3 regions of the Isoptericola sp. b408 genome follow, and region 1 is predicted to be linked to each of the others. Evidence: riboswitches for the same ligand, from Rfam matches in the RefSeq annotation. Region 1 holds a riboswitch; each other region holds the start of a gene.
The links. A riboswitch is a leader RNA that binds a small molecule or an ion and turns the genes downstream of it on or off. The one in region 1 is predicted to bind cyclic di-AMP.
Positions count from the first base shown of each region.

Region 2: it holds a riboswitch for cyclic di-AMP, as region 1 does, so the genes downstream of both, Q6347_RS12970 (C40 family peptidase) here and Q6347_RS00900 (D-alanyl-D-alanine carboxypeptidase family protein) in region 1, are expected to answer to the same signal.
Region 3: it holds a riboswitch for cyclic di-AMP, as region 1 does, so the genes downstream of both, Q6347_RS02790 (C40 family peptidase) here and Q6347_RS00900 (D-alanyl-D-alanine carboxypeptidase family protein) in region 1, are expected to answer to the same signal.

Region 1 covers NZ_JAUQYQ010000001.1:192,715-199,990, reverse strand. The annotation lists gene Q6347_RS00925 (ComEC/Rec2 family competence protein) at 1-134, shown strand, start outside; gene Q6347_RS00920 (patatin-like phospholipase family protein) at 131-1,519, shown strand; gene Q6347_RS00915 (DUF3626 domain-containing protein) at 1,531-2,373, shown strand; gene Q6347_RS00910 (DUF2180 family protein) at 2,383-2,604, opposite strand; gene gtfA (sucrose phosphorylase) at 2,798-4,330, shown strand; gene Q6347_RS00900 (D-alanyl-D-alanine carboxypeptidase family protein) at 4,343-5,284, opposite strand; cyclic di-AMP (ydaO/yuaA leader) riboswitch at 5,304-5,470, opposite strand; gene Q6347_RS00895 (ketopantoate reductase family protein) at 5,611-6,561, shown strand; gene Q6347_RS00890 (acyl-CoA dehydrogenase family protein) at 6,634-7,276, shown strand, end outside.
Region 2 covers NZ_JAUQYQ010000004.1:313,248-320,523, forward strand. The annotation lists gene Q6347_RS12950 (hypothetical protein) at 1-76, opposite strand, end outside; gene Q6347_RS12955 (MFS transporter) at 161-1,474, shown strand; gene serC (phosphoserine transaminase) at 1,517-2,644, opposite strand; gene Q6347_RS12965 (metal-dependent transcriptional regulator) at 2,684-3,385, shown strand; cyclic di-AMP (ydaO/yuaA leader) riboswitch at 3,521-3,684, shown strand; gene Q6347_RS12970 (C40 family peptidase) at 3,687-4,484, shown strand; cyclic di-AMP (ydaO/yuaA leader) riboswitch at 4,747-4,911, shown strand; gene Q6347_RS12975 (C40 family peptidase) at 4,914-5,756, shown strand; gene Q6347_RS12980 (universal stress protein) at 5,958-6,908, shown strand; gene Q6347_RS12985 (DUF559 domain-containing protein) at 7,032-7,276, shown strand, end outside.
Region 3 covers NZ_JAUQYQ010000001.1:616,132-623,407, reverse strand. The annotation lists gene Q6347_RS02815 (SDR family oxidoreductase) at 1-63, opposite strand, end outside; gene Q6347_RS02810 (exodeoxyribonuclease III) at 95-892, shown strand; gene Q6347_RS02805 (ribonucleoside triphosphate reductase) at 1,002-2,834, shown strand; gene Q6347_RS02800 (anaerobic ribonucleoside-triphosphate reductase activating protein) at 2,824-3,534, shown strand; gene Q6347_RS02795 (septum formation family protein) at 3,581-4,273, shown strand; cyclic di-AMP (ydaO/yuaA leader) riboswitch at 4,568-4,711, shown strand; gene Q6347_RS02790 (C40 family peptidase) at 4,716-6,059, shown strand; gene clpB (ATP-dependent chaperone ClpB) at 6,142-7,276, opposite strand, start outside.

The sequences.
Region 1 (7,276 bases):
GGCGTGCCCTGGGCACCGTGGTCACCGTGCTGGAGGAGGGTCGTCGACCCCAGGTGTGGCGGCTGGGTGACACCCCTGGCCGGTCGGTATCCGTTGCGGCACTGCGGAAGGCCCGTAGGCTCGACAACCGATGACACAGCACATCGGCGTGGCCATATCCGGCGGGGGGCACCGCGCGACGGCGTGGGGGCTGGGCGCGCTGCTCTATCTCGTCGACAGCGGCAAGAACGAGGAGGTCTCCGCGATCTCCTCGGTGTCCGGAGGGTCGATCGCCAACGCCGTCGTGGCGCAGGAGACCGACTACAGGACCGTCGACCCGCCCGGGTTCGACCGCACCATCCAGCGGCTGGTGCGCCACCTCGCCGACACCGGTCTCTTCTTCTGGGGTCCGCCCACCAACGCCTACCTGATCTCGGTGTTCGTCGGGGCCGGCGTCGCCGTGGCCACGATGCTGACCGGCATCGTCTTCGTGTTCCTCAACGGGCTGTCCTGGCGATCCGGGCTCACGCTGCTGGCGGGGGGCGTGCTGATGGGGCTCACGGCCCGCTGGTTCGAGCGCCGTTCGCACGTCCTCGACCGCGCGTTGGCCCGGACCCACTTCCAGCGGGACGGACGGTCGACGCGACTGGGGGACATCGACCGGTCCCTCGACCACGTCGTGTGCGCGACCGAGCTGCAGTCGGCCGAGCACCTCTACCTCACCCCGCGGTTCCTCTACTCCCACCGGCTGGGCACGGGGTCGACGAACGACATGAGGTTGTCCACCGCCGTCCAGGCCTCCCTGGGTATGCCCGGCGCCTTCACCCCGCGGCGGCTGAAGACCGCACCGTACGGGTTTCACGGCGGTACGCAGGAGGGCGGCGTCGCCGAGGACTTCCTGCTCACCGACGGCGGCGTGTACGACAACCTGGCCGACCAGTGGCCCGACGGTCTCGAGAAGAGGCTGGAGCGCGCCCCGGAGCTGCCGGTCGTGGGCCGCAGCATCGACGAGCTCGTCATCGTCAACGCCACCACCGCGCTGAGCTGGAGGCGGCTGCGGTACGCACGCCGGTTCCTGGTGGGCGAACTGTTCACCCTGCTGCGGTCCAGCAGCGTGATGTACCAGGTGCCGACCGAACGGCGCCAGCGTGGTCTGGTGCACACCTGGGTCGACTGCGAGCGCACCGGGCGAGGGCAGCGCGGCGCGATCGTCCAGATCCAGCAGTCCCCGTACCGGGTGGCCGACGCGTTCCTCCGGAAGGACCAGGAGGAGCGGGCCCGCCGTGCCCGTGCCGTGCTGGACCTGCTCGGCGACGACGACGAGTCCCGCGAGGCCTGGCGGGCCCGGGCGGACTCCAACGCGGACGTGCCCACCGTGCTGCGGCGACTCGGGAGGACCGCGACCGTCGACCTGCTCGAGCACTCCTACGTGCTCGCCATGTGTAACCTGCACGTCCTGCACGGCTACCCGCTGCTCGATCTGCCGGAGCGCGAGCGGTTCGAGCGTCTCCTGGACGACCCGGAGCCGTCGGCGGCCTAGGCTCGGCCGGCATGGAGCCCGAGGACGAGCGGTGGCGCAGCGCGGTCGAGCACGTTCGGGACCGTGCCGCGGGAGGTCCGCTGCCCACGGACGCCCGGGTGGTGCTCCACTTCCACCCGGACGCCCCGGCCGGGCACGGGTCGGTGCTGGAGACGGTCGCGCGCGAGGGCGTCTACCGGTCGCAGTTCGAGACGAGGACCAGCAACGGCGGGTTGACCGCTTTCCCCGGCGGGGACCGGTGGCGGTGGGAGAGCCGGATCTTCGGCGGCGTGTACGACGACGCAGCACCGGCCGCCCGCCCGCGGTACGGGGCGCTCCTGCTCGACGGCGACCCCTACGGCGCGGCCCCGCGGTTCGGCTCCAGCTATCTGCGGCTGCGGCCGGGTGTCCTCGAGCGGGCGACCCTCTGTTACCCGGACAGCGTCCACACGCCGCACGACTTCGGCACCCGGGACCGGTCCGGCCTGACGGTGCTGCTGCGCTCGGACCCGTGCCGCGACCCTCTCGACCGCTACGTCGAGGCGCACGTGCACGGCGAGGTTCGCGTCGACCGCGACCTGGAGGCGGTGGTCCTGGACCCCTCTTACCGCGGGACGGCGGTCGCCGCGGCGGCGGAGCGGCTCGGCTGCGCCGTCGAGTGGCACCCCGGCTATCGGGCCTTCCCGACCGCGTTCGACGAGCGCTACCGGGGGCCGGAACCGGTCCGGCTCGCCGAGTCCGTCGCCGCCGAGGGCGAGCTGACGCCCGCGCTGCTGGGCCCGTGGCGCGGAGCCGACGACGTCGACCCCCAGACGCTGAAGCAGGTGTGGCACCTGCTGGCCCGTTACGGACGCCGCAGCGGCGCCCTTCCCTAGCCGGGGCCGCTACGCGACGTCGATCGTGTGGGCGAAGTCGGGTGCGCACGTCGTGCAGAACATGCGGCGGCCGAGGTCGCGCTCGCCGGGTGCCCCGGGGGAGTAGTAGACCTCCTTGTGCGCGTGGGCGGCCCGGGTGTGCTTGATGCACGAGCCGGCGCCGCACTGCGAGCAGACGGTGACCGCCGGGGTGGTGGCCTGGTGCTCGGTGGCGCATTCGAAACAGTTCATGGGACATCTCCTGGTACGTGTCGAGGCTCCGTCGCGCTCGCTGCCGGCCGTCCGGGGCCCCGCGGGTCGTGTCCTCCCATTCTCCCAGCGTCCGGGTGACACGCACGAGGTGTGCACGGTGGGCGTGGAGGCCGGGGGTGCCGCATGATGGCGGGCGAGGAACACGCCGGCGGACCCGACGGAGGGTGAGCGCATGGGAACCGCGGACCAGGTCCAGCTCATCGCCTACGCCGACCGGCTCGGCGGCGACCTGCGGGGGCTGGCGCGCTTCCTGCGCCGCTACGAGGTCGCCGAGTCGTTCGGGGGCGTGCACGTCCTGCCGTTCTACACGCCCTTCGACGGCGCGGACGCCGGCTTCGACCCCGTCGACCACACGGCCGTCGACCCGCGCCTGGGGACATGGGACGACGTGCGTGACCTGTCCCGCACCCACGACGTGATGGTCGACCTCATCGTCAACCACGTCTCCGCCGACTCCGCGGCGTTCCGCGACGTCGTCGCCCACGGCGACGCCTCGCCGTGGGCACCGATGTTCCTCACGATGTCGTCGGTCTTCCCGGACGGCGCACGGGAGGAGGAGCTGGCCCGCATCTACCGGCCCCGGCCCGGGCTGCCGTTCACGGCGCTGCGGCTCGGGGACGCGCTGCGCTACGTGTGGACGACGTTCACGCCCCAGCAGATCGACATCGACCTGAGCTCCGAGCTCGGCCAGGACTACCTCACCTCGATCCTCGACACGGTCGCGGCGGCCGGGGTGCGCCAGGTGCGCCTCGACGCCGTCGGGTACGCGGTCAAGACGCCGGGCAGCACGTGCTTCATGACGCCCGAGACCTTCGCCTTCATCGCGGACTTCGCGGCACGGGCGCGGGAGCGGGGTGTGGACGTCCTGGTCGAGGTGCACTCCTACTACCGGCGTCAGATCGAGATCGCGCGGGAGGTGGACCTCGTCTACGACTTCGCGCTGCCTCCGCTCGTGCTGCACGCGCTGTACACCGGCGACGGCACGGCGCTGCTCGACTGGCTGCGTGAACGTCCCCGCAACGCCGTCACGGTGCTCGACACCCACGACGGGATCGGGGTCATCGACGTCGGCCCCGACCAGACCGTCGAACCGGGGGAGCCGGATCGCCCCGGCCTGCTGGACCCGGCCCAGATCGACGCCCTCGTGGAGGGGATCCACGAGCGGACCGGCGGTGCGTCGGCCGCGGCGACGGGTGCCGCGGCGTCGAACCTCGACCTGTACCAGGTGAACTCGACCTTCTACGACGCGCTCGGCCGCGACGACGCGCGCTATCTCGCCGCGCGAGCGCTCCAGCTCTTCACGCCCGGCATCCCGCAGGTCTACTACGTCGGCCTGCTGGCGGGAGAGAACGACGTCGAGCTCCTGCAGCGTACGGGCGTGGGGCGGGACATCAACCGCCACCACTACACGGCGGAGGAGATCGACGCCGCGCTCGAGACGCCGGTGGTGCGGCGGATGCTGGCCCTGTGCCGGTTCCGCAACACGTTCCCGGCGTTCGACGGCGACGTCGACGCGACGCTCCACGGCACGGTGCTGAGCATGGAGCGCCGCGGCGTCGAGGTGCCCGACGCCGTCGCGGTCCTCGAGGTCGACCTGGCCAGCGGCGCCGGGACCCTGACCTGGTCCTCCGGTGGGCGGGGCGAGGCGTCGGTCGACCTCGCCGCCTTCACCCCGGACGACCTCGGCGGCCCGGTGGGGCCTTGAGATCGTCCGGTCTCAGCCGCCCATCTCGGTGACGGCGTCCGTGTACTCCCAGTGCCACGGCTCGTACTTGTCGTAGATCGCCCAGTCGGGGTTGTCCCAGCCGTAGGCCGGCGCGTTCGCGCGGAGCCAGTCGTAGCGGCTGCCGGAGTACGTCTCCGGGCAGAGGTCCACGGCCAGACCCCACCCGTGGTTCGAGGTGCCGGGCGTGGCGGCCAGGTACCCCTTGGCCTCCTTGGTCGCGACCTGCGCGGAGTAGCTCCGGTAGCCGTCGGTGATGCACATGTTCTCGCCGAAGACCACGCGGTAGGCCAGGTTGAGCCGGGCGAGGGCGACACCCGCGTCGGCGCGGATCCGGGTGGTCCCGTCCCACAGGGTGCACATCTCGCTCTCGGGGACGTACCCGTTGGACCCGGTGCCGCTGGCGTAGCCGTCGCAGCCGGGCAGCGGCGGCGGCGGGGGCTCGGGCGCCGCCTCGACGGACAGGGCGACCTTCTCCGCGGACATCGTGGCGTCCGCCGGCACGACGGTGCCGCCGACCGAGCCACCGGCCGCGCGGGACGTCGTCGGCGCGGCCCGGTCGGCGTTCCGGGAGGCGGCCTGGCCACGGTCGGCGAGCAGGGCCGCCTGCTTCGCGGCGCTCGTCACGGCCGCGAGGTCGGCGGCGGCGTCACCCGGGGCGCGGACGCCGGAGGGCGCGGCCTCCGGGCTCGTGGCGCGCGGCAGCTCGGTCGTGTTGGAGGCCACGGCCATGCCGGTCGTGGTCGCCATCGTGACGGCGAGGCCCAGGCCGATGCTCAGCGGCCAGCTCGTGGGCGCGAGCGAGGACCAGGTCGGGCCGGTGCGGCGGCGTCGAGCCGCGTGGCTCGCGGTGTGTCGTCCCTTGGCACGTGCCCTCGTGGGTGCGGGTCGTGCGGTCGCGTCGGGGAGCGCGGGCAGGTCGCGCGTGTGCCTCATCGGGCGGTGCGGGGTCGCATCGAACATTCTCCTGGCGCCTGCGGGGTTAGCTGTCGGGTTCGGGTCGGAGACTGACCCGGCCGGCAGGGCGTCCCTGCACGGCTTCACCCCGAGGGCACCGTGGTGCCCGAGAGTGGGTCCCCCGTCCCTGTCGTTCGTGTCGTCCGGCTCCGGGGCGGTGACAGGGCTCGGCGCCCGCCTCGGACATCTCACCTGGGGTGTGAGCTGCCTGGACACTATCCCTCCCGCCGCGAGTTGTCACGGGTAGATCACGGGTGCGCTACGTTGACCAACCTCTGACCCGATTCGCAGGAAGAAGGTGGACGATGGCGGAACGGACGTCACGTCGTTCGACGATCGCCGTGCTGGGCCCGGGGGGCGTCGGCGGGCTGGTGGGAGCGCTGGCCGCCCGGGCGGGCCATCGCGTGATCGTCCTGGCCGGCCCCGAGACGGCGTCGACCCTCCGTTCCGACGGCCTCCGCGTCACCAGCGGCTTCTTCGGGGACTTCTCGGCCGAGGTCGAGGCGGACACCGAGCTGCGCGAGCCGGTCGACCTGTGCCTGGTCGCCGTCAAGCACCCGTCGCTGCCGGAGGCCCTGGACCGGGTCCCCGCCGAGCACGTCGCCGCCGGGCTCGTCGTGCCGCTGCTCAACGGGGTCGAGCACGTCGCCGCCCTGCGCGAGCGGTTCGCGCCGGCGTCCGTCGCCGCCGGTGTCATCCGCGTCGAGTCCACCCGGACCGCTCCCGGGCGGATCGTGCACGGCAGCCCCTTCGTCGAGGTGGACCTGGCCAGCAGCACCGCGCCCCCCGACCGGCTCGAGGCCGCGGCGACGATCCTGCGGGACGCGGGGGTCACCACGCTGGTCCGCGACGACGAGGGGGCGATGCTGTGGGGCAAGCTCGGGCTCCTCGCGCCCTTCGCCCTGCTGACGACCTACCACGGGGAGCCGATCGGGACGCTCCGGACCGAGCGTCGCGACACCCTCGCGGCGCTCGTCGCGGAGGTCGCCGCGATCGGCCGGGCCGGCGGCGGTCCCGACACCAGCCAGACGGCCCTGCGCTTCTACGACACGTTCCCGCCCGAGGCGCGCTCGTCCATGCAGCGTGACGCCGAGGCCGGGCGGCCCCTGGAGCTCGACGCCATCGGCGGGGCCGTGCTGCGGGCCGCCGACCGGCACGAGGTCCCCGCACCCCTCACCCGGCGGCTGGTGACCGAGCTCGGCCGGTCCTCGACCTCGTCACCGGGCGCCTCGACGGGAGCCGGCGCCACTGGGTAGCGAGCAGGTGCCCCGGGGGGACATCCTGGAGCCGGCCCCTCGAGGACGAGGTCGACGACGACGGAGGATCCCATGACCGCGAGTCCGCCCGCCACGACCCCGGACGTCGCGACGCCGGACCCCGCGCAGCGTCAGCCGGCACCCCGCACCACCCACCAGGTCGTGAACCAGCCGCCGGAACGCGTCGACGTCAACGAGTACCTGGACTTCCCGGTGCTGCGCGAGGCGGTGCACGCGTTCGGCGGCGACTGGGGCGAGGAGCGACTGGTCGAGGCCGGGGCGCACGTCGGGACCGCGGCATTCCAGCACGCGGCCGAGCGGGCGAACATCCACGAGCCGGTGCTGCACACCCACGACCGGCGTGGCCGCCGCCTCGACGAGGTCGAGTACGACCCCGCCTACCACGAGGTGCTCGCCGCCGCCGTCGAGCGCGGGGCGCACACGGGCGCCTGGGCGGAGCCGGGGCCCGGGGCGAACGTCGTGCGGGGCGCCGTCTTCTCGCTGTTCTCGCAGGTCGAGCCCGGCCATGCGTGCCCCGTCTCGATGACGCACGCGGCCGTGCCCTCCCTGCGGCACGCGCCGGAGCTCGCCGCCGTCTGGGAACCGCGCCTGCTGTCGTCCGCCTACGACGGCACGCCGGCCGCTCCCGGGGACAAACCCGGCGTGCTCGTCGGCATGGCCATGACGGAGAAGCAGGGCGGGTCGGACGTCCGCG
Region 2 (7,276 bases), on a different contig from region 1:
CGAAGCGGGGCAGGGTCGTGCCGCCGAGGAGGCCGAGGGTGTGAAGGGTGTCTGCAAGAGTCATTTCGGTGCGCACCCGCGACAGGGTAATGGAACGGACGAACCGGACTGAACCCCCGGGGGAATACATCTCGCCGTGCGATGGTTGACCCGGGCGCTGATGAGTGCCACCTTCTCCTCCCTCCGCTACCCGAACTACCGCCTGTGGTTCGGCGCTGCCCTCGTCGCCAACATCGGCACCTGGATGCAGCGCATCGCCCAGGACTGGCTGGTGCTCACCGACCTCACCGACGACTCCGGCGTCGCCGTCGGCATCACCACCGCCCTGCAGTTCCTGCCGTTCCTGCTGATCGGCCCCTGGACCGGGCTGCTCGCCGACCGGCTGCCCCGCCGGCAGCTCCTCATGGCCACGCAGGGCGCGATGGGCGTCCTGGCCCTCGGCCTCGGCGTGCTCGTGCTGTCCGGCGCGGCCGAGCTCTGGCACGTGTACGCCTTCGCGCTCGGCCTCGGGGTCGCGACCGCCTTCGACAACCCCGTGCGCCAGGCCTTCGTCGCCGAGCTCGTGCCCCCGGAGCGGCTGTCCAACGCCGTCGGCCTCAACAGCGCGTCCTTCAACGCCGCCCGACTGGTCGGACCGGGCGCCGCCGGCCTGCTCATCGCCGCCGTCGGCTCCGGCTGGGTGTTCGTCATCAACGGCCTGACCTTCGCCGCCACGATCGCGGCCGTGGCGCTCATGCGCCCCGCCGCCATGTGGGTCAAGGACCGGGCACCGCGCGGCAAGGGGCAGATCCTCGAGGGTCTGCGGTACGTGCGGGGACGCTCCGACATCGTCGTGATCATGGTGGTCATGGCCGTCGTGTCCACCTTCGGCCTCAACTTCCAGCTCACCAGCGCGATGATGGCGCGGGTCGAGTTCGACCGCGGCGCCGGCGAGTTCGGGCTGCTCGGCTCCGTGCTGGCGATCGGGTCGCTGACCGGCGCGCTGCTCGCCGCCCGGCGCGAGCGCCCGCGGGTGCGGCTCGTCATCGGTGCGGCCTTCGCCTTCGCGGTCGCGACGGCGGTCAACGCCCTCATGCCGACCTACTGGCTCTACGTCGTCACGACCATCCCGGTCGGCCTGTCCGCGCTGACGATGATGACCGCGGCCAACTCCACCATCCAGACCTCGATCGACCCGGTGATGCGCGGGCGGGTCATGGCCCTCTACATGATGGTGTTCCTCGGCTCCACGCCGATCGGCTCACCCGTCGTCGGCTGGATCGGCGAGGCGTTCGGGCCGCGCTGGTCGATCCTCGTCGGGTCGATCACCACCCTCGCCGTGGCGCTCGCGGCCACCGTCTGGGCGATGCGGTCCTGGCGCGTCACGGTGCGCTACCGGCTGCTGCGCCGACCGCACCTCGAGGTCGTCTATCTCGACCCGCCGGTCCCGGCCGGGGACGAGCCGGTCCCGGCGGAGCAGGCCCGGCCGGCCTGACGTCGGGCGCGCCGGCCGCGCTCGCCGTCCCCGTCAGCCTCGTCAGCCGAGCCGGTCGACCACGTAGGTGATGCACTCCGTGAGCGCCGCGACGTCGTCCGGGTCCACCGCGGGGAACATGCCGACGCGCAGCTGGTTGCGGCCCAGCTTGCGGTAGGGGAAGACGTCGAGGATCCCGTGGTCGCGGAGCAGCCCGACGACGGCCCCCGCGTCGACCGACGGGTCCAGGTCGATCGTGCCCACCACCGGGGAGCGCTCCGCCGGGTCGGTGACGAAGGGTGTCGCCCACGGCGTCGCCGCCGCCCAGCCGTACAGGACCTGCGCCGAGCGCTCGCAGCGGCGCACGGACCAGTCCAGCCCGCCGTGCTCGAGCAGCCACTCGACCTGGTCGGCCAGCATGACCAGCGTCCCGACGGCGGGGGTGTTCAGCGTCTGGTCCTGGCGGGAGTTCTCCAGCGCCGTGGTCAGCGACAGGAACTCCGGCACCCACCGGCCGTCGCCGGACGACTCCACCTCCCGGGCGCGCTCCACGGCCGCCGGGGAGCACAGCGCCAGCCACAGGCCGCCGTCGGCGGCGAAGGCCTTCTGCGGGCCGAAGTAGTAGACGTCGGTCTCGTGCAGGTCGACCGGCAGCGCGCCCGCACCCGAGGTCGCGTCGGTCAGCAGGAGCTGGTCGGGGCCGCCCGGGCGGCGCACGGGGGCGACCGCCCCGGTCGAGGTCTCGTTGTGCGGGGTGGCGTAGACGTCCACGGCGTCCGACGGCGTCAGGTGGGCCACCGTCCCGGGTGCGGCCTCGACCACCTCGGGGTCGTCGAGGAAGGGTGCCCGGGCGGTGGCGGCGGCGAACTTGGCCCCGAACTCCCCGAACACGGCATGCTGGGCCCGCCGTCGGACGAGGGACGCCGTGGCGACCTCCCAGAAGGCGGTCGACCCGCCGTTGCCGAGGGCCACCTCGTACCCCGCGGGCAGGTCGAACAACTCGGTCAGGCCCGTGCGCACCCGGTGCACCAGATCCTTGACCGGCGCCTGCCGGTGCGACGTGCCGAGCACCGGGCGTGCCGGGTCGCCGGCCGCGACGAGGGCCTCGACCTGGCCCGTGCGCACCTTGGAGGGGCCGGAGCCGAAGCGGCCGTCGGAGGGCAGCATCGACGCGGGGATCTGGAGGGTCATGCGAATAGACTAGGCCCGGGCCTCAAGACGGGAGCGGACGTGACGGACCTGATCGACACCACCGAGATGTACCTGAAGACGATCTACGAGCTGGGTGAGGAAGGCATCACGCCGCTGCGCGCCCGGATCGCGGAACGTCTGGGGCACTCGGGCCCGACCGTCTCCCAGACGGTCGCGCGGATGGAGCGGGACGGTCTGGTCGTCGTCACCGGTGACCGGCACCTCGAGCTGACCGCCGACGGTCAGGAGAAGGCCGTGCGGGTCATGCGCAAGCACCGTCTGGCCGAGCGTCTGCTCACCGACGTCATCAAGCTCGACTGGCCGCAGGTGCACAACGAGGCCTGCCGGTGGGAGCACGTCATGAGCGACCTCGTCGAGCGTCGGCTGGTGACCCTGCTCGACCACCCGCACCACGACCCGTACGGCAACCCGATCCCGGGGCTGTCGGAGCTGGGGGAGCAGTACGAGGAGCTGCCGTTCCTCGAGGGCGTGCAGTCCCTGCCGCTGTACCTGGAGTCCGGGGCCGACGCCTCCGCGACGGTCGTGCTGCGCCGCATCGCCGAGCCGGTCCAGGTCGACGACGAGTTCCTCCTGCGGCTGTCCGACGCGGGCCTCTTCCCGGGCGCGAGCATCGAGGTGGAGCGCGCCGGCGACGACTTCGTCGTCCGTCTGGTCGACGGTGACGGTGCCCTGGAGCTGCCGGAGGAGCTGGCCAAGCACCTCTTCGTCGCAGCCCGCTGAGATCTCGACGCGACGCATCGGACGCGAGACGTGACCGGAGCGTGACATCGGCGGGGAGGTTCCGGTACGGTCAGACTCGCTCGCGCGGGTGTCTCGCGCGAGTACCGGGACGGGCGCCTAACCCTGTCACCGTCCTGGTTCCCACGGATGACCGCACGACAGGGGCGGGGGACCCACGATTCGGGCACCGGTGACGGTGTCCTCGGGGTGAAGTCCCACGGTTCGTACGGACCGCGGGGCCGGGTGTTTTCTCCCACCCGAACCCGACAGCTGACCTCGTAGGCGAACGGAGAGGTTGAACGTGACTGCTCGCAGCATGCGCGGTAAGCACCGCGCCGCACGCCGCCCCATGATGGCGGCCCCCTCCGCGGCCGCAGGCCGTCGGGCTGCTGTGGTGGCGACCGCCGGTGGTCTCCTGGTTTCCACGATCGGTGGCGCGAGCGCCGCCCACGCGGCGCCGGTGGACGCGGACGCGGCCAAGAAGCTGAGCACCGTGGACCTGGGTGCGCTGACCGACCAGGCGCGCCAGGCGCTCGAGGCGGCCCCGGTGGTCACCGTCGACGCCGAGGCCAAGGTCCAGGTCGAGCGCGTGACGCCCACGATCGTCGAGCGGGCGGACATCAAGGCCGCGCCGGAGCCCGAGCCGGAGCCCGTGCGCGAGGCGGCGCCGTCGCGCTCCTCCGAGCGCGAGTCGCTCTCGAGCTCGTCCTCCTCCTCCTCGACGACGACGTCCTCCTCGGCCACCACGGCCGTGCCGGACTCCGCCGTCGGGTCGACGATCGTCTCCATCGCCTCGCGCTACGTGGGCGTCCCGTACGTCTCCGGTGGCACCACGCCGTCCGGCTTCGACTGCTCCGGGTTCACCCAGTACGTGTACGCCCAGGCCGGTATCTCGCTGCCGCGGTCGTCCTCGGACCAGCGCTACGCCGGCAGCGTGGTCTCCCGCTCCGCCGCGCAGCCGGGCGACCTCATCTGGACCCCGGGCCACATCTCCATCTACGCGGGTGGCAACACGCAGATCGACGCCCCGCGTCCGGGCAAGACGATCCAGTTCCGGAACATCTGGCAGTCCAACCCGACCTTCATCCGAGTCGGCTGAGACGCCGGCACCTCGTGCCGAGGGCCCTGTCGCGCGCAGAGCGCGGCAGGGCCCTCTGTCGTGCCGCGAGGTGCTCCCGGGGGTCCCGGACGCCGGACACCCCTCGAGGGACTCAGCGGGGGGCGCAGTGCCCTCTGCGGGCCCCTCGGACGTGTATCGCCGCAGATCGTGATCGAAACGTGACATCGGGGCGTGTATCAGATACCGTTCTCGCGTCCGGTGGAGCAGTCTGCCGGACCTCGACCGGACGCCGAGCCCTGCCGCCGGTCGGGAACCGAGACCCTAGGCAGGGGCGGGGGACCCACTCTCGGGCACCGGACACGGTGTCCTCGGGGTGAAGTCCCACGGTTCGTCCGAACCGTGGGGCCGGGTGATTTCTCCCACCCGAACCCGACAGCTGACTTCGTAGGCGGACAGGAGAGGGAAGACGTGAACGCACGCACCACGACGCGCGGTCGGCACCTGGCCGCCCGCCGCCCCATCACCGCACCATCTGCAGCCGCGAGCCGTCGTGCTGCCGTGATGGCCACCGCCGGCGGTCTGCTGGTCTCCACGATCGGTGGCGCCACCGCCGCGCACGCCGCGCCCGTGGACTCGGACGCGGCCAAGAAGCTGAGCACCGTGGACCTCGGTTCGCTGACCGACCAGGCCCGCGAGGCCCTGGAGTCCGCGCCCGTGGTCACCGTCGACTCCGGTGCCAAGGTCCAGGTCGAGCGCGTGACGCCGAAGATCGCCGAGAAGGCGGACATCAAGGCGGCCCCCGAGCCCGAGCCCGAGCCGGAGCCCGTGCGCGAGACGACCACCTCGCGCTCCGCCGAGCGGGAGCCCACGTCGACGTCGAGCTCGTCCTCGTCGTCGTCCTCGTCCTCGTCGAGCTCGACCGAGAGCTCCAGCTCCAGCTCCTCGACGCCGACGGCCGACAGCTCGCGGGGTTCGCAGGTCGTGTCCATCGCGGCCCGCTACCTCGGCACGCCGTACGTCGTCGGCGGCGCCTCGCCGTCCGGGTTCGACTGCTCGGGCCTGGTGACCTACGTGTACGCGCAGGTCGGCGTCTCGCTGCCGCACTCCTCGAGCGCGATCCTCAGCGCGTCCAACACGACGCAGATCTCGCAGTCGTCGGCGCAGCCGGGCGACCTCATCTGGTCCCCGGGGCACATCTCGATCTACATCGGCAACGGCCAGCAGATCGAGGCCACGCGCCCCGGCGGCTGGACCGTCCGCCAGTCCAGCCTCTGGCAGTCCAGCCCGACCTTCCTGCGGGTCACCGGCTGACCGACGCCTCGACCGTCCGCCCCGACGCCCCGGCACTCCTCGTGAGTGCCGGGGCGTCGTGCGTCCGGGCACGGCCCGGCCCCCGAGCGCGCCACGCGGTGTCGCCGGGCGGCCTTTGCTGCGTCTTGCGGGGCGCTTTCGTTAGGCTTGAACCAGGCGGATGCCGGACGGCGAGGTCCGGACGCAGACGGGAGGCGCGAGATGACACGTCCTGAGGTCGTCCTGGTGGGGGTCGACGGTTCCGACGCGAGCATGCACGCCCTGGACTGGGCCGCGGCGTACGCGGCACGTGTCGGGTGGAGCCTGCACGTCGTGTGCAGCTACTCGTTGCCGTCCTTCACGGCCGCCTCCCTGGACGGCGGCTACGCGGCCCTCGACGACACCGCGATCGCCGAGGGGGCCAAGGCGGTGCTGTCCGAGGCCACGGCAAGGGTCGAGGGGATCGGCGTCCCGGTCACGGGGACGGTCGCCACCGGGGACGCCGCCGGGGTGCTCGTCGAGATGTCCGCGGAGGCGTGCCTGGCCGTCGTGGGGACGCGCGGGCGCGGCGGATTCACGGAGCGTCTGCTGGGGACGGTGTCCTCGGCGCTGCCGGCCCACGCGCACTGCCCGACGGTGGTCGTGCCCTACCGGCAGGAGGTCGCCGAGACCGACGACCCGGAGCGGCGCGACGGCGACCGGATCCACGACGTGCGGCGGATCGTCGTCGGGGTCGACGGGTCGCCGACCGCGGAGATCGCGTTGCGGCACGCCGTCGAGCAGGCCGAGACCTGGGACGCCGAGCTCGTCGCCGTGGCCGGGGTCCCGCTGGGCAGCGGGGCCGGCGTGCTGGCGTGGCTGCCGTCCCAGATCGACCACGAGCAGATCCTCGACGACGTCAAGGCAGGTCTGGACGTCATCGTCGACCGGGTCGCGGCCGAGCACCCGGGGCTGACGATCAAGCGCCACGTCCTGGACGGGTCCGGTGCCGAGCTCCTGACGGAGTTCTCGGGCGCGGCGGACCTCGTCGTGGTCGGTTCGCGGGGGCGGGGCGGGTTCCGCGGGCTGCTGCTCGGGTCGACGAGCCAGGCCGTGCTGCACCACTCCAAGTGCCCGGTGCTCGTGGTCACCCGCCGGTGCGACGAGGAGCTGCAGGCCGACTCGGCCGCCTGACCGCCTGTTGTGGGCATGAAATCGGCAGCCCGACACGGGTCCGCGCCTGCAGATTCCACGCCCACAACGCGGGGTTGTGGATGACGGGCCCGCGGCGGGGCATGGCTCTGCCACGGTCGTGGCGTGCTGCGAACCACGGCGGAGGGACCCACCCGTGAACCGTTCCGCGTCGCCGACGCGCTCGCTCAGGGGGCGGACCCCGCCGCGCTGCGCCGGGTCGACCTCGACGCGCCGTTCCACGGCGTCCGCGCCCCTGCCGCGTCCGTCTCCGACCTGGAGGGACGGTGCCGGGCACTGATGGCCGTGCTGGACGACGGTGTCGTCTTCAGCCACGTCACGGCGCTGCGGCTGCTCGGGGTCGACGTGCC
Region 3 (7,276 bases), 420 kb from region 1:
GAGCTGCCAGGCGATCTCGAGTCCGAGACCGGCGGTCGCACCGGTGACGAGCGCAGTACCCATGACGGCACTCTATGTGTCCTAGGGTGCTCGCGTGCGCATCGCCACGTGGAACGTGAACTCCGTCCGCACGCGGCTGGACCGCGTGCTGGCCTTCCTGGAACGGTCCGGGACGGACGTGCTGGCCGTCCAGGAGACCAAGTGCCGGGACGACCAGTTCCCCCACCGGGCCTTCGAGGAGGCGGGGTACGAGGTGGCGCACACCGGCTACCACCAGTGGAACGGCGTGGCCGTGGTCTCCCGGGTGGGTGTCGAGGACGTGGCGACGTCGTTCCCGCACCAGCCCACGTTCGCCAAGCCCGACGAGGAACCGCGTCTCGAGGCCCGCGCCCTCGGGGCCACCTGCGGCGGCGTGCGGGTCTGGTCGCTGTACGTGCCGCACGGCCGCGCGCTGGACGACCCGCACTACGCCTACAAGCTGGCCTGGCTGGAAGGCCTGCGCACCGACGCCGAGCAGTGGCTGGCGGCGGACCCCGGGGCGCAGCTCGCCCTGCTCGGCGACTGGAACGTCATCCCCCGTGACACCGACGTCTGGGACGTCACGGCGTTCGAGGGCAGGACCCACGTGTCGGCCGCCGAGCGGGCGGCGTTCGAGGCCTTCGGACCTGCGGGGTACACGGAGGTGACGCGCGAGCACCTGCCCGCGCCGCACACGTACACCTACTGGGACTACCAGCAGCTCGCGTTCCCGCGGGACAAGGGGCTGCGCATCGACTTCGCGTACGCCTCGCCGGCGCTGCGCGACCGGGTCACCGGTGCGACGGTCGACCGGGACGAGCGACGCGGCAAGGGCGCCAGCGACCACGTGCCGGTGGTGCTCGACCTGGTCTGAGGCGCCGAGGTGACGGCCGGTCCGGATCGATGTCACGCCGGCCGCCGCGGCGTGTCGGGAGGGCCCCCTCCCTCGCCTCGCTAGGCTCGTGAATGTCTTCACAAGCCTGATGCGAGGAGTCGCCGTGGGTACGCAGATCGATGCCTCCGCCGCCGTGGGCGAGTACGTCGCCCGGGCCGACTGGCGGGTGCACGCCAACGCCAACCAGGGCTACTCCCTCGGTGGCCTCGTCCTGAACGTCGCGGGCAAGACGATCGCGAACTACTGGCTCGACGAGGTGTTCTCCCCCGAGCTGGCCGCCGCGCACCGGCAGGGCGACCTGCACGTCCACGACCTCGACGTGCTCGGCGGCTACTGCGCCGGGTGGTCGCTGCGCCAGCTGCTGTCCGAGGGGTTCGGCGGGGTCGCGGGGGCGGTCGCCTCCTGGCCGCCCCGGCACCTGAGCTCGGCGCTCGGGCAGATCGTCAACTTCTTCGGCACGCTGCAGAACGAGTGGGCGGGGGCCCAGGCCTTCAGCTCCTTCGACACCCTGCTGGCCCCGTACGTCCACGTCGACCGCCTCAGCCAGGCCGAGGTCACCCAGGCCCTGCAGGAGTTCGTCCACAACCTCAACGTGCCGTCCCGCTGGGGCACCCAGACGCCGTTCACCAACCTGACCTTCGACCTCACCTGCCCGCCCGACCTCGCCGACGAGCACCCCGTCGTCGGCGACGACGTCCTCGACGTCACCTACGGCGACCTGCAGGCCGAGTCCGACATGATCAACCGGGCGTTCGTGGCCGTCATGTCCGCCGGGGACGCCGCCGGCCGGGTGTTCACCTTCCCGATCCCGACGTACAACATCACGCCGGACTTCGACTGGGACTCCGAGATCTCCGAGGAGATCTTCGAGATGACCGCGCGGTACGGCACGCCGTACTTCCAGAACTTCATCAGCTCCGACCTGAACCCCGGCGACGTGCGCTCGATGTGCTGCCGCCTCCAGCTCGACCTGCGCGAGCTGCTCGCGCGCGGCAACGGGCTGTTCGGGTCCGGCGAGCAGACCGGCTCGCTCGGCGTGGTCACGATCAACTGCGCCCGGCTCGGGCACGTCCACGGCCCGGACCGCGAGGCGCTGTACGCGGCGCTGGACCGCCTCGTCGACCTCGCCGCCGACGGTCTCGAGGCACGCCGCGAGACGGTCCAGCGGCTCATGGACGGCGGGCTGTACCCCTGGACGCGGCGCTACCTCGGGACGCTCGACGCCCACTTCTCCACCATCGGCGTCAACGGGGTCAACGAGATGATCCGCAACGCCACCGCCGACACCGAGGACATCACCACGCCGGCCGGGCACGCCACGGCCCTCGAGCTGCTCGACCACCTGCGCACGCGCCTCGTCGAGATCCAGGAGCGCACCGGCCACCTGTACAACCTCGAGGCGACCCCTGCCGAGGGCACGACCTACCGGTTCGCCCGCGAGGACCGCGCCCGCTACCCGGGGATCCTGCAGGCGGGGACCCCGGAGCAGCCGTACTACACGAACTCCACCCAGCTCCCGGTCGGCTTCACCGACGACCCGTTCGAGGCACTCGCCCGCCAGGACGAGCTGCAGCGGCGCTACACGGGTGGCACGGTGCTGCACCTCTACCTGGGCGAGCAGATGTCCGGCGCCGAGTCGTGCCGGCTGCTCGTGCGCCGTGCCCTGGAGAACCACCGGCTGCCCTACCTCACGGTGACGCCGACGTTCTCGATCTGCGCCACGCACGGCTACCTCGCGGGCGACGTGCGGTCCTGCCCGACCTGCGGCGCCGGGACCGAGGTGTGGACCCGGGTGATGGGGTACTTCCGCCCCGTGGCGTCCTTCAACACCGGCAAGCAGGGCGAGTACGCCGAGCGCGTGCCGTTCCGGGAGCCCGCGGCCTCCCGGGAGCCCGCGGCGGTGACCGTCGATGTCGCCTGACGCGCCGGCCCGGGCACCGCTGCGCATCGCCGGCTTCGTGCCGTTCTCGACGGTCGACCGGCCCGGTCGTCTGGTCGCCACCGCGTTCACCCAGGGATGCCCGTGGCGGTGCACCTACTGCCACAACCCCTCCCTGATCGACCCCCGGCGGCGGCCCGGTGCGACCTGGTCGGAGGTCCTCGAGCTGCTGCGCAAGCGCCGCAGCCTCCTGGACGGCCTGGTGATCTCCGGCGGTGAACCCACCCTCCAGCCCGGCCTGGCGGACGCCTGCCGCGACGTCCGCGACCTCGGGCTCGAGGTCGGCGTGCACTCCGGCGGCCCCTGGCCGACCCGGCTCGCCCGCGTGCTGCCCCTGGTGGACTGGGTCGGCCTGGACATCAAGGCGGTGCCGGACCGGTACGAGCTCGTCACCGGAGCGGCACCGTCCGGGCGGGCGGCGTGGGAGTCGGCCCGGCTCGTGGTCGAGTCCGGGGTCGACCACGAGATCCGCACCACCGTCGACCCCACCGTGCACACCCGCGAGGACGTCCTGGCGATCGGCGCGCGCCTCACCGCGCTCGGCGTCCGCCGGTGGGTGCTGCAGGAGGCGCGACCGGACGGCGCACGGGCCGGGTGGGTGCGCCGCCTGGACCGCCGACGGCTGTCCGACGTGCTGCGCGAGGACGACCTGCCGGGCGTCGAGCGCCGCGTGGGGGTCTGAACCGCCCGGACCCGGAAGGAGCGCCCGGCTCGGTAGGTTGGCTCCCATGACCGAGCGCCCCGAGGACGACCTCTCCTTCGCCTCGCCCGGCCCGGAGGCGTCCGGCCCCGCCCCGGACGGGACGCGGGGTCCGGCCCGTCCCTCCCCCGGCCCGGCACCGACGGGCGCATCGGACCGCCGGCCGGTGGACCCCGGGGCCCGCTGGGGCGCCCCCGGACCCACGCCGGCCGAGCGCGCCGCGGCGCGGCGCCGGGCCCGGATCTGGGTGCTGTCGGTCCTCGCCCTGATCCTGCTCGTGGTCGGCGGCGCCGTGGGGGCCTCCTACCTGACGACGAGCACGCGCGAGGAGGCGTGGGAACCCGTCGCGGCCGACGTCACCGCGCCGCAGACCGTCAACGCCGTGCAGCTCGTCCTCGGCTCGTGCCTCGCCGAGGCCCCGACCGACGGCGCCGTGGGACGCGTCGAGGTGGTGCCGTGCGGCGAGCCGCACGCGGCCGAGGTGGTCGGGCGCACCGACGCGTCGGCGGACGCCGTCTGGCCCGGCGCGGACGAGGCCGCGGCCCGCACCGCGCGGGGCTGCACCCCGGACCTCCTGGGCCCGCAGGCGCGCGCGGACGACTCCACACGGGTCGAGCTGGTGGTCTGGGCGCCGAGCGAGGAGTCCTGGGCCGCCGGGGACCGCACGGGGCTGTGCGTGGCCGTCGTGGACGGCACGCGGACCGGCTCGCTCCTGGACTGAGCGGCCGGGAACGTCATCGGATCGGTGCCCGATCTTCACCTCCCCGGCACCCCGGATGGGTCGATCGCCCGATCCCGGCCCTCGGTCGACGGCCGTTTCCGACGGTTCCGGCGTGCCGTGTCCGTCATGTCGGACAGCGTCCCGCCGCCGGATCCCTTCACACCGCCTCCACCATCGGCGCAGGAGGTGACCGTTATCTGACCGTGACCTCCGACCGTTTCGGGGCTAGCGTCCTGTCGTCGCCCGGAGACCGGGCGGCGACCGGCCCGGTGCCCAGTGCTGCCGACGGGACGGCCCACCGGAGCACCGACGGCAGCAGCGGGAGACCCAGGTTCTTCGGGTGACGTCAGCGCCACCCTCGGGGTGAAGCCGTCCATCGGCGGCAGGCCACCACTTCTCGGCCTAACCCGACAGCTCATCTCGCCGGCTGGAGGAGTACCCCATGTCCACACCCTCGCTGGATGCTGCGCGCCCGCAGGGTGCCGTGCGCACCCCCAGGAAACGCCACGCCGCCGTCGCCATGACGCTCACGGCGGCCCTCGCCGGCGGCACGCTGGTCGCCGGCGCCGGATCGGCCGCCGCCGACGACGCGCTCACGACCACCACGGACGAGACCGTCGCCGGCGATACCACCTCGGCCGGCACGACCACCACGGACGCGACCGACACGTCGGTCTCCGACGGCACCGCGACCCCGACGCCGGAACCCGTCGTCGAGGACACCGCGTCGCCCGAGCCGACGACCACCACGGACGGGACGACCACGACCCCGACCGAGGAACCGGCCGCCGAGGACACCGGCACCGCCACCGAGGAGCCCGTCGTCGTGAGCACGACGCCCGACGTCTCGGTGTCGAAGTCCCGCAGCACCGGCCGCAAGGGACAGGGCCACACCCGCCCCCGCTACACGGTCCGCGCGACCGCGGACGGCGAGGCGTTCGCCGGCCGGGTCCGGCTCTACGTCCAGGGCACCAAGGTCGCGGTCAAGAGCCTCGACGGGGACGGCACGATCCACTTCCGCCCCGGGTTCTCCCACTACGACGTCGGCCGCAACGGCATCCGCGTCGTCGTCGCGCCGGCCGCCTCCACCGGGTTGGAGCAGGTGACGAAGCACCGCAGGGTGTGGATCAAGCCCAAGGCGACGACCAACATGTACGTCTCCAAGAGCCGTCACACGGCCACGAAGGGCAAGTGGCACACCCGCCCGAAGTACACGGTGAAGCTGCGCAAGTGGGGCGAGCCCGTCCAGGGCCGCGTGCGCCTGTTCATCTCCGGCGACAAGGTCGCCGTGAAGAAGACCAACAAGTACGGGGTCGTCCGGTTCCGGCCGGGGCTCGGCAAGTACGACCTGGGCAAGAACAGGATCCGCGTCGTCGGGGTGCCGGCCCGGGCCGAGGGACTCAAGAAGTCGACCAAGTACCGGAAGGTCCACGTCAAGCCGAAGATGACCCGCGGCCAGAAGGTCGTCCGGGTCGCCCACAACTACATCGGGCACCGGTACTCGTGGGGCGGCACGTCGCCCGCCACCGGGTTCGACTGCTCGGGGTTCACGTCCTACGTGTACAAGAAGGCGATCGGCAAGACCCTGCCGCGCTCGTCGTCGGCCCAGGCCTCTCTCGGCACGCGCGTCTCGCGCAGCAACGCCCGGCAGGGCGACCTGGTCTACTCGCCGGGGCACATCGGGATCTACGCCGGCAACGGCCGGATCATCGAGTCGGCCCGTCCGGGCGTCGGCGTGGTGAAGCGCCAGATCTGGCAGAGCAGCCCGCGGTTCATCCGCATCTGACCGGCACCGGTCCGGGCGCCGCGAGCGCCCGACGGCCCCGCCTTCCGCACGGAGGGCGGGGCCGTCGTCGTCCCGGCGACGATCAGGCCAGCGAGAGCCCCTCGGCACCCTCGACCCGGTCGACGACGACGGTGTCCCCGTCGGCCGTCTCGCCGGACAGCAGCCGGCGGGCCAGCCGGTCGCCGATCTCGCGCTGGACGAGCCGCCGCAGCGGGCGGGCGCCGTAGGCGGGGTCGTACCCCTCGACCGCCAGCCACCGGCGAGCGGACGGCGTCACGTCGAGCGTGATGCGCCGGTCGGCCAGCCGCTGGGCGAGCGCCGCGACCTGCAGCTCGACGATCCGTCCCAGCTCGTCGAGGGACAGCGCGTCGAAGAGGACCACGTCGTCCAGCCGGTTGAGGAACTCGGGCTTGAAGGCCGTGCGCACCGCCGTCATGACGCTCTCGCGCTTGGCCTCCTGGTCCATCACCGGGTCGACGAGGAACTGCGAGCCGAGGTTCGAGGTCAGCACCAGGATGGTGTTGCGGAAGTCGACGGTGCGGCCCTGGCCGTCGGTGAGGCGACCGTCGTCGAGCACCTGCAGCAGGATGTCGAAGACCTCGGGGTGGGCCTTCTCCACCTCGTCGAGCAGCACCACGGAGTAGGGCCGACGGCGCACGGCCTCGGTGAGCTGCCCGCCCTCCTCGTAGCCGACGTACCCGGGGGGTGCGCCGACCAGCCGCGCCACCGAGTGCTTCTCGGAGTACTCGGACATGTCGATGCGCACCATGGCGCGCTCGTCGTCGAAGAGGAACTCGGCCAGGGACTTGGCGAGCTCGGTCTTGCCGACACCGGTCGGCCCGAGGAACAGGAAGGACCCCGTGGGCCGGTCGGGGTCCGCCACCCCGGCCCGCGAGCGCCGCACGGCGTCGGACACGGAGCGCACCGCCGCCTGCTGCCCGATGAGCCGCTCGCCGAGCACGTCCTCCATGTGCAGGAGCTTCTCGGTCTCCCCCTGGAGCATGCGGCCGGCGGGGATGCCGGTCCAGGCCGAGACGACCTCGGCGACCTCGTCCGCCCCGACCTTGTCGGCGATCATCGGCGTCTCGTGCGCCGCCTCCTCGGCCGCCTCCTCGGAGGCCTCGGCCTGCTCGGCCTCGACGAGCTCGCGCTCGACCTGCGGGATCTCCCCGTAGAGCAGGCGCGCGGCGGACTCGAGGTCGCCCTGGCGCTGCAGG